Regions from separate parts of the Vibrio sp. PNB23_22_6 genome, predicted to be linked through region 1. Evidence: predicted binding sites of a transcription regulator. Region 1 holds the regulator's gene; each other region holds the start of a gene.
What was found. Region 1 encodes CRP, which controls carbon source genes, mostly activating them, when cyclic AMP is high. Its sites were predicted from a motif close to TGTGANNNNNNTCACA; they were not measured.
Positions count from the first base shown of each region.

Region 2: ACVA54_RS13480 (NupC/NupG family nucleoside CNT transporter) is a predicted target of CRP. The motif match lies at 1,169-1,184, and genes of this name have one in related genera.
Region 3: cytR (DNA-binding transcriptional regulator CytR) is a predicted target of CRP. The motif match lies at 1,287-1,302, and genes of this name have one in related genera.
Region 4: cdd (cytidine deaminase) is a predicted target of CRP. The motif match lies at 1,446-1,461, and genes of this name have one in related genera.

Region 1 covers NZ_JBNFXP010000030.1:16,377-19,567, forward strand. The annotation lists gene ACVA54_RS17710 (phosphoribulokinase) at 1-650, shown strand, start outside; gene crp (cAMP-activated global transcriptional regulator CRP) at 889-1,521, shown strand; gene ACVA54_RS17720 (DUF1338 domain-containing protein) at 1,608-2,405, opposite strand; gene astD (succinylglutamate-semialdehyde dehydrogenase) at 2,671-3,191, opposite strand, start outside.
Region 2 covers NZ_JBNFXP010000016.1:94,337-97,527, reverse strand. The annotation lists gene prfC (peptide chain release factor 3) at 1-97, shown strand, start outside; gene ACVA54_RS13490 (DUF5363 family protein) at 200-364, shown strand; gene ACVA54_RS13485 (TatD family hydrolase) at 351-1,124, shown strand; gene ACVA54_RS13480 (NupC/NupG family nucleoside CNT transporter) at 1,329-2,612, shown strand.
Region 3 covers NZ_JBNFXP010000017.1:97,241-100,431, forward strand. The annotation lists gene priA (primosomal protein N') at 1-1,252, shown strand, start outside; gene cytR (DNA-binding transcriptional regulator CytR) at 1,457-2,464, shown strand; gene ftsN (cell division protein FtsN) at 2,797-3,191, shown strand, end outside.
Region 4 covers NZ_JBNFXP010000004.1:26,069-29,259, forward strand. The annotation lists gene purT (formate-dependent phosphoribosylglycinamide formyltransferase) at 1-308, opposite strand, end outside; gene cdd (cytidine deaminase) at 454-1,341, opposite strand; gene ACVA54_RS04595 (LrgB family protein) at 1,590-2,267, opposite strand; gene ACVA54_RS04600 (CidA/LrgA family protein) at 2,269-2,643, opposite strand; gene sbcB (exodeoxyribonuclease I) at 2,702-3,191, opposite strand, start outside.

The DNA of each region.
Region 1 (3,191 bases):
ATAACTTCCCTGGACTGGAAGCCTTTTTCCGTCAATTTGGCCAGGATGGCACTGGTAGTGTACGCCGCTATCTGCACACCTTTGATGAAGCCGTACCTTATAACCAAATGCCAGGCACCTTTACCCCGTGGCAAGGTTTACCTGAAAACAGTGACGTGCTGTTCTATGAAGGATTACACGGCGGCGTGGTCGATGGTGATGTCGATGTGGCTCAGCATGTTGATTTTCTGATTGGCATGGTGCCGATCGTGAACTTAGAGTGGATTCAAAAGTTCGTACGCGATACGCGCGACCGAGGTCACTCTCGTGAAGCCGTGATGGATTCAATCGTGCGCTCAATGGACGACTATCTTAACTACATTACACCACAGTTTTCTCGTACCCACATCAACTTTCAACGTGTCCCGACCGTGGATACGTCAAACCCACTTAACGCCAAAGGCATACCAAGTCTGGATGAAAGCTTTGTTGTTATTCGCCTTCGTGGCATTAAAAATGTCGATTTTCCTTATCTACTCGCTATGATTGACGGCTCATTTATGTCACGCCACAACACCATTGTCGTGCCCGGCGGTAAGATGAGCTTTGCCATGGAGCTCATCGTCAGGCCGATTCTGCAACAGCTCATCGAAACGGGTAAAATTGGTTAAAAACCTCGCGAATAAAGTGTTTACTTTTCATACCGTGATCATGTGCACATTTTTGCTTACAAAATCTCCACCATGGCACGATTAAAATCAAGAAATCGTTTTCGAAAAAGGATACTATTTCTAACCGAAACACAAGAGAGCTTGCAGTATAGAAAAGTATTCTTATTCTAGTAAGCTAATTCGGGCTTAGCTAAAATACGGATAGCGCAAGCGTACCCTGCAGAGGAAGTGATATATTATGGTTCTAGGTAAACCTCAAACCGACCCAACACTAGAGTGGTTTCTTTCACACTGTCATATTCATAAATACCCTTCTAAGAGCACGCTAATTCACGCGGGTGAGAAAGCTGAAACGTTGTACTACATCGTTAAAGGTTCTGTTGCGGTTCTTATCAAAGACGAAGAAGGTAAGGAGATGATCCTTTCTTACCTAAACCAAGGTGACTTCATTGGTGAACTAGGTCTATTCGAAGAAGACCAAGAGCGTACCGCATGGGTTCGTGCGAAATCTCCTTGTGAAGTGGCTGAAATTTCGTTCAAGAAATTCCGTCAACTTATTCAAGTAAACCCTGACATCCTAATGCGCCTTTCTGCGCAAATGGCTCGTCGCCTTCAAGTTACTAGCCAGAAAGTGGGTGACCTAGCGTTCCTAGACGTAACTGGTCGTATCGCTCAGACTCTTCTGAACCTTGCTAAGCAGCCAGATGCAATGACGCACCCAGACGGAATGCAAATCAAGATCACTCGTCAAGAAATCGGTCAAATCGTTGGCTGTTCTCGTGAGACAGTAGGCCGAATCTTGAAGATGCTAGAAGAGCAGAACCTAATTTCTGCACACGGCAAAACTATCGTTGTTTACGGGACTCGTTAATTCCGATTAACGTTTAAAAAATTCAAAGCCACCAATAGAAACATTGGTGGCTTTTTTGTTTTAGAAAAACACTGGATTAGCGCCCTCTATTTTTTTCCGTTTGTGCTCTCAAAGATCTTATCTGCCGATGCGGCAACAAATCCTGAGTACAAGTCACCGTTATCCATTGCGTAGCGCTTAGCAAACTCGTAAAAGCCTCCAGGAATCACTTCAACACCTTCCGTAAAGGCCACTGGCACTTTATCGGCCATGGTCGAAGATTGCTCTAGCAACACCTGTGGCGTACCTTTTACTTCGCCGCCGTTTTCGTTGATGGTGAAGCCTGCTGTGCGTAGGTGGTCGTTTACTTGCTTCACTTCTTGGTGTTGGTTAAGTTGGTTTACGCTCACGGTAAAGTGATTTGCGCCGTAACCATGTGCAGCAAGCCAAGAGGCATACTCACTCTCGTTCGCCAACGTTTGGAAATCAGCGTAACTAATCTCCCACAAACGTCCACCATACAAGAAGCCGCTGCCAATCAGCTTTGAAGCATCAACCTGCTCGACCAGTTTATGAACGATGTCTTGCAGCTCTGGCGAACATTCATCGACCTTCAACTCACTGATAAACACTTTTGGTTGCTTTGGATCTGGGTGCTCAAAGTGTTTTGCCACCAGTTTTTTGCTTTCAAATACGTAGTCACCACAGGCTTTATAACCCACTGTCAAAAATGGTTTCGCCAACGTTTCAATACCGAGGGGAGCGACATTAAACGTACGTAGCGCAATATGGTCATTAATCAAAGGCTCATCTTCTTGTAGAAGTTGATGGACTTTAGCAGCAGAAGGGCAAAGACGTTGAATGTAGTCTTGCCATAGCGATTCAAATAACACATCGGGCGTCATAACGACTCCTTGTTATGAAATGTAGAGTTAGAGATAAGAGGAAGTTGACCGCTCGTTCACAGCCCCAAGGCTGTCCAGAATCACGAACACGCGGTCATCAACCTGTGACGGTATGTGAGGCATAAATGCCAGTCAGTCAACACGCGTTGGGGAGTCTTGAGCTCGCCTTTGGCGTTTGCCAGCGCGCTTTACCGGAATCCTAACTTGGTAAATAGCTCTGGCAGATAGAAGCGGTGATACTTTGTTACCGCTTCGTATTTCTCGATTACAGGCTGACACCTGGGCTCAATGTTGCAGGCAAGACCGTCTCGCGACCTTCCACTGATGCCATTGGGTACGCACAGTAGTCTGCTGCGTAGTAAGCACTTGGGCGTAGGTTACCTGACGCCCCCGGACCACCAAACGGTGCATCACCACTGGCTCCCGTCAGCTGACGGTTGCGATTCACGATACCTGCACGAATGTGGTCAACGAAGTATTCCCACTCTTGGTCGTCAGTTGAAACCAGACCCGCAGAAAGACCAAAGCGCGTATCGTTCGCTAGCTCTACCGCTTTCTCTAGCCCTTCGTAGCGCACTACTTGCAGAAGTGGACCGAAGTACTCTTCATCTGGCAGTTCAGCAATGTTCGTCACATCGATGATGCCCGGAGAAACAAACGCCGCTTCGCCCGCTTTCGCTTCAATTAAGCTTTCGCCACCAAGAGCTTGCAGGTTAGCTTGTGCATCCAGAATAAACTTGGCTGCCGCGACCGAAATTTGTGGTCCCATGAATGGCGCAGGCTCAG
Region 2 (3,191 bases), on a different contig from region 1:
TGATAACCTAACGTACATTGCCCCAACGATGGTTAACTTGAACCTTGCTCAAGAACGTTTTCCTGATGTCGATTTCCGTGCAACGCGTGAGCACTAATCGCATCTAAGCCGCTCTACATTGAGCACTGGATTATAGGCCGCCGTTAGCTATACACTTAGCTAACGGCGGCTTTTTATTTGGTGTACAGAAAGGTGTGAAATGAATTGGTTTAAGAAAGGACTCAAACGTTACGACGATTGGTGTAAAGAGATGGGACTAACACCAGATCAAAGGCGCAGTTGTGTACCGTATAAACCAGACCCTGCTCATGACGCTTCTTCTAATAAAGAAGAACAAGAGAAGCCGAATAATGAAACTGTTTGATACCCATTGTCACTTCGATTTTGATGTGTTCCAAGACGATTTTGCACATCAGTTTGAGCTTGCTCGTGAGCAAGGTATAGAACGTATCTTGATCCCTTCAGTAGGACCAAGCAATTGGTCTCGCATTCAAACTATAGCCAGCCAATACCCGGGTCTTTACTACGCTTTGGGTTTTCATCCTTACTTTCTTCAGCCTGATTTTGATCAACACGTCGCTGAATTGGAACGGCAGTTGTCACAAGCGGGTAAGCACTGTGTGGCAATTGGTGAGTGTGGTTTAGATTTTTCCATCAATGTTCCTGTAGCACTTCAAGAACGAGCCCTTGAGTTGCAGTTTGAACTTGCGCGAAAATTCAAACTGCCCGTTATTCTTCACTGTCGTAAAGCGCACAATCGACTCGTTCAAATGGTCAAAACGGCAAAACTGCCTAAAGGTGGCGTGTTACATGCGTTTTCTGGTAGCTATCAACAAGCGATGGAATGGGTTCGATTAGGCTTTTTCATTGGGGTGGGCGGCACAATTACTTACCCAAGAGCGAACAAAACGCGCGACGCGATTCAAAGACTATCTCTTGAACATCTGGTTTTAGAAACGGACGCGCCGGATATGCCCATACTTGGATATCAAGGGAAGCCCAACCACCCAAGTAAACTTATTCATGTGTTGAATGAACTTGCGCTTTTGCATTCACAGCAATGGCAAACGATTGCGTGCCAGATGTGGGAAAATAGCAATTCAGTATTCTCAATATGTGAATAAAATCGAAATATGCTGTTTAAAATAGAAAACGTTTTCCTTCCTATTGTGACATGCCTCACAAATGGGGGTGAATCCATGATGAATCTTATAGGAAAGTGTGAAGGTGGCATTACTTTAATTGATGCTGCATGAGTATAATTGCCCCCGCTTTATAGCTCCATTTTGTAACACGCCAATAAATAACTTATAAGGAAGTCATAAACTATGAGCCTGTTTATGAGCCTAGTCGGTATGGTAGTGCTTCTTGCTATTGCATTTGCATTTTCTAATAACCGTAAAGCTATCAATCTAAGAACTGTGGGTGGCGCATTTGCTATCCAATTCGCATTAGGTGCATTTGTTCTTTATGTACCTTGGGGCCGTGATCTACTAAACGGTTTCTCTACTGGTGTTTCTAACGTTATCAACTACGGTAACAATGGTTCATCATTCCTATTCGGTGGTCTTGTTTCTGACAAGATGTTCGAAGTGTTCGGTGGCGGCGGTTTCATCTTCGCATTCCGCGTTCTTCCTACTCTGATCTTCTTCTCAGCACTGATTTCTGTTCTTTACTACATTGGCGCAATGCAGTGGGTTATCAAGATTCTTGGTGGTGCACTACAAAAAGCGCTCGGTACTTCTCGTGCGGAATCAATGTCAGCGGCTGCTAACATTTTCGTAGGTCAAACTGAAGCACCGCTAGTTGTTCGCCCATTCGTTCCAAAAATGACTCAATCTGAGCTATTCGCAGTAATGTGTGGTGGTCTAGCCTCTGTTGCTGGTGGTGTACTAGCAGGTTACGCATCAATGGGTGTTCCACTAGAATACCTAGTAGCAGCATCATTCATGGCAGCACCAGGTGGTCTACTGTTCGCTAAGATTCTTCACCCAGAGACTGACAAGCCTCGCGAAGATTTCGAAGAAGCAATGGACGGTGGCGATGATAAACCAGCTAACGTAATCGACGCAGCAGCAGGCGGTGCGGCTTCTGGTCTACAACTTGCGCTAAACGTAGGTGCAATGCTAATCGCTTTCGTTGGTCTGATTGCTCTTATCAACGGTATGCTAGGTGGCATTGGTGGTTGGTTCGGTATGCCTGAACTCACTCTAGAGCTAATCCTAGGTTACGCGTTCTCTCCACTAGCATTCCTAATCGGTGTTCCATGGGACGAAGCAGTTGTTGCTGGTTCATTCATCGGTCAGAAACTCGTTATCAACGAATTCGTTGCGTACTTGAACTTCACTCCTTACCTAGGTGAAGGCGCTCAAGTGGTTGCGGCAACGGGTGAAGTAATGTCTGAGAAGACAACGGCTATCATCTCATTCGCACTATGTGGCTTCGCGAACCTTTCTTCTATCGCGATCCTACTTGGTGGTCTAGGTAGCCTTGCACCAAACCGTCGCAGCGATATCGCTCGCATGGGTATTAAAGCCGTTCTTGCTGGTACGTTGTCTAACCTAATGGCAGCGACGATTGCAGGCTTCTGCCTTAGCCTTGCAGCACTTTAATTAGAATCGGTTCTTAATATATAGACGCCGTTTTAAATCATGCCCTGTAGCAAGAAATTGCTGCGGGGCATTTTTCGTTTTTGGCCCAAAAAAATTTAACCGCATGTAGGACGACGAGAGTCGCTTACGCAGTCGGTGGAATAGGGGTTGGAAAATTTTGAGATACAAACCGTTTGCGCTCTATTTGGTGCTACAGTTTTGCGGTGAAACTCTATAATGTAGTAATTACAAAGTCGTGGTTATGATTATCAAATAATCACTGAGTGAATAGTACATACTCAATGGGCAAATGAATTGCCCTTCATGTTACATCTTACAAGCGTTTTTCTTTGTGATGTGATATTAAAGACACCGCAATCATAGATTGTTGTGCCATAGGCCAAACTGGTACTGTGCGGTGACAAGGATAGCAATTGGCATATGAATTTTTCGCTGACTATGCCGAGTCTTCAGGGAACCAAGTCCGTTCATTAATAGACTGATTAGCCAAATTTTTACACACTGTCTTCTTCTTGATTATAGTTAGATAGTTGATATGAGGTTAAGCAGTGAATTTTTTGAATATTGATCGGAGATAGA
Region 3 (3,191 bases), on a different contig from region 1:
TATTGTCGATGAAGAGCACGATGCGTCCTACAAGCAGCAAGACAGTTTGCGCTATCACGCCCGTGACGTTGCGGTGATGCGCGCGCACAAAGAGCAAGTACCTATCGTACTAGGCTCTGCTACCCCTGCACTCGAGACGCTTCATAATGCGCTTTCAGGTAAGTATCACCATTTAACACTGACACAACGTGCAGGTTCTGCGGTGCCAACAACCAATAAAGTGCTCGATGTTAAAGGGCTGTATTTAGAGAGTGGCCTATCCGCGCCCTTGATTGCAGAAATGCGTAAACATCTAAAAGCAGGCAATCAGGTGATGCTGTTCCTAAACCGAAGAGGTTTTTCTCCGGCATTGATGTGTCATGAGTGTGGCTGGATCGCCGAGTGTAAACGCTGTGATGCTTACTATACCTTCCATCAATATAGTAATGAGATTCGCTGTCACCACTGCGGCTCACAGCAACCCATAATCCATCAGTGTCAAGGGTGTGGTTCAACACAACTGGTCACCGTTGGCGTTGGTACTGAACAGTTAGAACAACAACTGGCGCAGCTATTCCCTGAATACAAAGCAATACGAATTGATAGAGACAGCACGCGCCGCAAAGGCAGCTTGGAAGATGCATTAACGTCCATTCGCAAAGGTGAGTATCAAATATTGATTGGCACTCAGATGCTTGCCAAAGGACACCACTTCCCGAACGTTACATTAGTCGCGTTGCTTGATATCGATGGCTCTCTATATAGCAGTGATTTTCGCGCGTCTGAGCGCTTGGCTCAGTTATTTATTCAAGTGGCCGGGCGTGCTGGGCGTGCAAGTAAGCCAGGTGAAGTCGTTTTGCAAACGCATCACCCCGAACACAGCTTACTCCAAGCCTTGTTACACAAAGACTACCGACACTTTGCGATGACAGCATTAGAAGAACGCAAATTGGCTCAGCTCCCTCCTTATAGCTACCTAACATTATTTAAGGCAGAAGCGAACCACAGTGAGTTGGTCGAAGATTTTCTGCGTCAGGTTCGCTTTACATTAGAGTCGCATCCCTTATTTGATGACAACTGTATGGTATTAGGGCCGACACCTTCGCCTTTAGCCAAGCGTGCGGGGAAATATCGTTGGCAACTATTGCTGCAAACTCAGCATCGTTCATTAATGCAAAAGTTATTAACCAGTACAAAACCTGCTATTGATTTGTTGCCGAATGCTAAGAAAGTACGCTGGAACTTAGACATTGAACCACAAGATCTCAGTTAGCAAACGTTTAACCATGTAATGAATTACCCCTTAATGTGAGTTGCATCACAATAGGAATGCGAGTTTTGTTAAACAGACCGTAACTTTCCCTCTAGAAATGAATAGACTATTCAAATAAGCAAAGTCTAACGTGAGTCAATCACATAGACTGATATTAAAACAACGACTAACGTCAACTTGGCGACAATTTGAGAGGGTATAACTATGGCGACAATGAAGGATGTTGCCCAGCTTGCAGGGGTATCTACGGCTACGGTATCACGAGCGCTGATGAATCCAGAAAAAGTGTCTTCTTCGACACGAAAAAGAGTAGAAGACGCCGTTCTTGAAGCGGGCTACTCTCCGAATTCTCTCGCACGCAATTTACGTAGAAACGAGTCAAAAACCATTGTCACCATTGTGCCAGACATCTGTGATCCTTACTTTGCAGAAATTATTCGCGGTATCGAAGACGCGGCAATGGAGCACGGCTACCTTGTATTGCTAGGAGATAGCGGCCAGCAGAAAAAGCGTGAAAGCTCATTTGTAAACTTGGTGTTCACCAAACAAGCGGATGGCATGCTGTTACTTGGAACGGATCTCCCTTTCGATGTCAGCAAGCCTGAGCAAAAAAACCTACCACCGATGGTAATGGCATGTGAGTTTGCACCAGAGCTTGAACTGCCAACGGTTCACATCGATAACTTAACGGCCGCTTTCGAAGCAGTAAACTACCTAACCCAACTTGGGCATAAACGAATTGCGCAAGTTTCGGGCCCAGATACTGCGGCACTGTGTCAATTCCGCCAGCAAGGCTACCAACAAGCATTGCGTCGTGCGGGTATTAGCCAAGATCCGCTATACAGTGTCATTGCAGATTTTTCTTTTGAAGGTGGTGCACAAGCAGTACGTAAACTGCTCGAACTGCCAACACCTCCGACGGCTCTATTCTGTCACTGTGACACCATGGCGATAGGCGCGATCCAAGAAGCAAAACGGCTTGGCTTGCGCGTCCCACAAGATCTCTCTATTGTCGGCTTCGATGATATTCAATTCGCCCAATACTGCGATCCACCGCTAACCACCGTTTCTCAACCACGTTATGAGATTGGCCGTCAAGCCATGCTAATGATGTTAGAACTCTTGAGAGGGCATGATGTGCACTCCGGCTCTCGCCTACTCGATACTAAGCTCGTCGTTCGTGGTAGTGCTGCGCCTCCGCCATTGCGATAGAAAATTAAAGGACCTAGGTTGTTAGGGCCTAGGTCCTAAGTGGAGCGTGTGGGAAGTTAGTGCATTTGATTGCTTCTCGAGAAAATGACCGGAATACCGAATACGGAGCGCTTCGCTTACGGAATACAGAAAAGACCACGTTTGCGCGTAATCCGTAATCCGTAATCCGTAATCCGTAATCCGTAATCCAAGATTTTAGGTCCTAGGATCCTAGGACCTGCGTTTTATCACGCCCCTTTCTTTTAAAACTAACAAGATTGCGCGAACAGGGTGTTTTCCATCCTCATTCTGGATTAACATATTTCGCAGAATTCTTGATGACCGAAGTAACCGTGGCAAATAAAGATTATGTAAGACGAGGGCGCGGCGCTCCGAAAAAGTCGACAAAAAAACAGCCCTCTAGAAAAAAACCTTGGCGTAGTGGTCTGCTGGCAATTTTGCTTGTCAGTGGATTTGGTTACGGCTTGTACTTATTAAGTAATGATCCAGAGCCAGAACAGCCGGTTGTCAAACAACAGCCTGCGACTACAAGCAAGCCAAAACCGAAAAAAGAGTTGCCTGCACCTCCTGAAGAGAAGTGGGAATACGTAGAGTCATTGCCAAACCGTGAAATCGAAGTCGTCGCTAAAGAGATCGAAGTGTCGAAGATCCCTTACATCATGCAGTGCGGTGCCTATAAAACTCAAGCTCAGGCGGAAGAACGCAAACTGGCGATCGCTTTCCAAGG
Region 4 (3,191 bases), on a different contig from region 1:
GCTGTAGGGACAACATTCAAGCCTTTCTCTTCGAGTTCGACCAATTTATCTGTTGCGATGGCTTCAATTTCTGGAACGACGTAAGCCGGTTGCTCCTTATTGATGATCTCTTCTAGTGCGTGTCCATCTAGCATATCGATAACGTAACTACGATGAGCGACTTGCATCGCTGGCGCATTTGCGTAACGGTCACAGGCGATGACTTCTAAGCCAAGTCGTTGGCATTCAATTGCCACTTCTTTACCAAGCTCGCCTGAGCCTAAAAGCAATACACGGGTAGCATGTGTGCTAGTTGCAGTACCGAACATAGTGTTCCCTTACAAAATAAAGTGATGAAACAGAAATTGCAGGGGATCATACTGAATTTTTACGGCCAAGCAAACGTTTGCGTGTGATTTTTTACAATAAAAAAAGCTCTACGGTTGTAGAGCTTTCCTGATGCACTCAATGTAATTACAGGTTTACGAAACTGACAGGAATATCAGGGTTAATCGCTTCTAGCGTTGATTGTGTACAAGCGAGGTGACTAATCTTACCTTGTGAGTTTTCTACTAATGCGGCGGCTTTAATATTCTCGAATTCTCCACCGGCCAGCAATATTTGGATAAGAGCCACTTGTAACGGTGGGAGGCTTGGGTTGAAGGCGGCATTCTCTGCGTATGAACCTTGGAACACGCGTCCATCGGTCATTTCTAGAGCTAAACCACTGAGATTGTTTGTGTATGGTGCGTGGCTCATGTTCATTGCATTAACGGCTTTTTGAATCAGTGCATCGTCTTCATCACAAGCGAACTGATGTTTCATCTCTGCCATTAAGCCAGACTCGACGCCTAGGTCTGCTGGACCAAATGCTTCTGGTAAATACTCATGCAGTGACTTTTCTTCACGTTCAGGTAGCTGAACTTTTAGTTCACTAGCGGTCGATAGTTCATTCATGAACTGGCGACAATGACCACAAGGACTGAAGTTAATGGTGATGTCTTTCACGCCACGTTCGCCCTTCATCCAAGCATGGCTGATTGCCGATTGCTCGGCATGAACGGTTTGACCTAGCTGAACACCAAAGAATTCCATGTTTGCGCCGAAGTACAAGCGACCGGAAAGACCACGAACGATTGCACCTACATAGAATTCAGAAATTGGAGCATAAGAGTATGCGGCGGCAAAAGGAAGCAGAGCAACACGAAGCTCTTTATCTGCTAGACCTGTAGCGGTAAGCAGCTGTTCAAATTGCTGCTCAGAAAGAGTGGCATCAAAATCGTCAGCTTGGACGATAGGAGCAAGATGTTTTGAAAGTGCTTCGGGAGCGCTTGCTAGCGCCTGTTCAATGCGACTTTTCATGTTGAATCCTTGTTATTGCATGGACAGTTATTCTATGCGAAATAGGGAAACAATCCGTGCTCCAGATCATGTTCGTGTGTGCAATAACCCATTTCATTTCATTGCTTGGGTGAGCTCACACATGTATTCGATTGCATTAAGTGATAATGTTACCTTTGCCTCATAAATAACTATATCAACGCTTTTTCATATTGCGAGTTTGATACGCGAGTAAAAAGGCTTGCCCTTCGTTGGCAAGCCTCGGAGGGTTATTGATACAACCAAACCGCGAGAGCAAAGAAGCTTGGTGCTAATATTGAAGTAATAATGCCGCACAGCACTAACGCTAAAGAAGAAAATGCTGCATCGCCAGGTTGTTTCTCCGCACATGTTGCCGTACCTAAAGCATGGGAAACGGTACCCATTGTTAACCCACGTGCGATGGGGTGCTTAATGCCGATGATGTTGAAGATAGGGTAAGCCAAAATAGCCCCAAACAAGCCAACAATCAGAACCAGAATTGCCGCGACTGCCGCTTCTCCGCCAAGGGAGCTGGAGATCTCCATTGCAATCGGTGTCGTAACGGACTTGCCTATCAGGCTTGCGATGAGACTGATGTCGGCTTTGAAAGCGACCGCGATAAGCGTTGCTGTAAGCATCGACATGACGCTGCCTAAAGTGCAAGCCAAGGCAATAATGCGCCAATTGGCTTTGATCTGTGGTAGCTGCTCATACAGAGGATAGGCAAGCGCAACGACTGCCGGTTGAAGTAAAAAGCTGAGCCATTGATTATCAGCATAGTAAGTTTCAAATGGCACTTTTAAGTAAGTTAACAGTGGAATCAGTACGGAAATACTGATCAAAAGCGGGTTTGCTATTGGGTTGTTCAGCTTAATCGAAATTTGGCGAGCGGAGAGAAACACAACAATCGTGACAATTAACCACATATCAGTTTTTCTCCTTGAGCAGGTAATTAAGGAACCATGCAAGGCTAACTAATACGATCAGTGATCCCCCGACGGCACTTGCCAAAACAGGTAGAGCGTTTGCAATGAGCATGTCGAAGTGCTGCATAAGACCCACACTGATTGGAACAAATAGTAAGATCATGTAGCGAATAAAGAGTGTCGCCCCTAGCTTAACCCATTCCACTTTTATGATACCCAAGACCATAGACAGAAACAGCACAAGCATGCCAATCACGCTGCCAGGAACTGAGATGGCTGTGTATTTTTGAATCGTGTTACCGATACCGAGTGCACCCATGATCAATGCGAGGGAAATAAAAACATGGACCAGTTGTAATAATCGTTCTTTTTTCATTTTGTTGGCATATAAAACAACAAGCACACCCGAAGGTGCGCTGGAATTAAGGAGAAAGTTATGAGGCTAAACTCTCTATATAGCGATACACAGATTTTAGTATCGCTATCTTTTTTTCATCACTTTCATGTTCGTGAACTAAGTTTTCTAAATTCAGCATGTACTCTTCAATTTGACTTTCAAACACCTCACGGCAATGTTGTGCCCAGCATCTTTGCTCTTGTTCATCTAGCGTGTTTGAGTAATGGCGTGCACGATAGCGGAATAACAGCGGCTTGATGCGTTTATCGTCAAACTCGATATTCAACGCGGCAAGGTTATTTGGATCGGTTTCGCGAATAATGTCCATGGCCGCGCGATCTGCAGGGGAGAAGAATCCATCGTACAACTGCGTATCCACGTCATCGCTCTTATCGAATGCACGTTCAGTCGCAAATAGACTAATGAGTTTTTCACGAATTTCTGGGTGCTGACGAAGCAGTGCAAGATTGTTTAAACACTGCTGACGATCAATACCGATCGATTCTGCATTTTCCGCGGTTAACGTC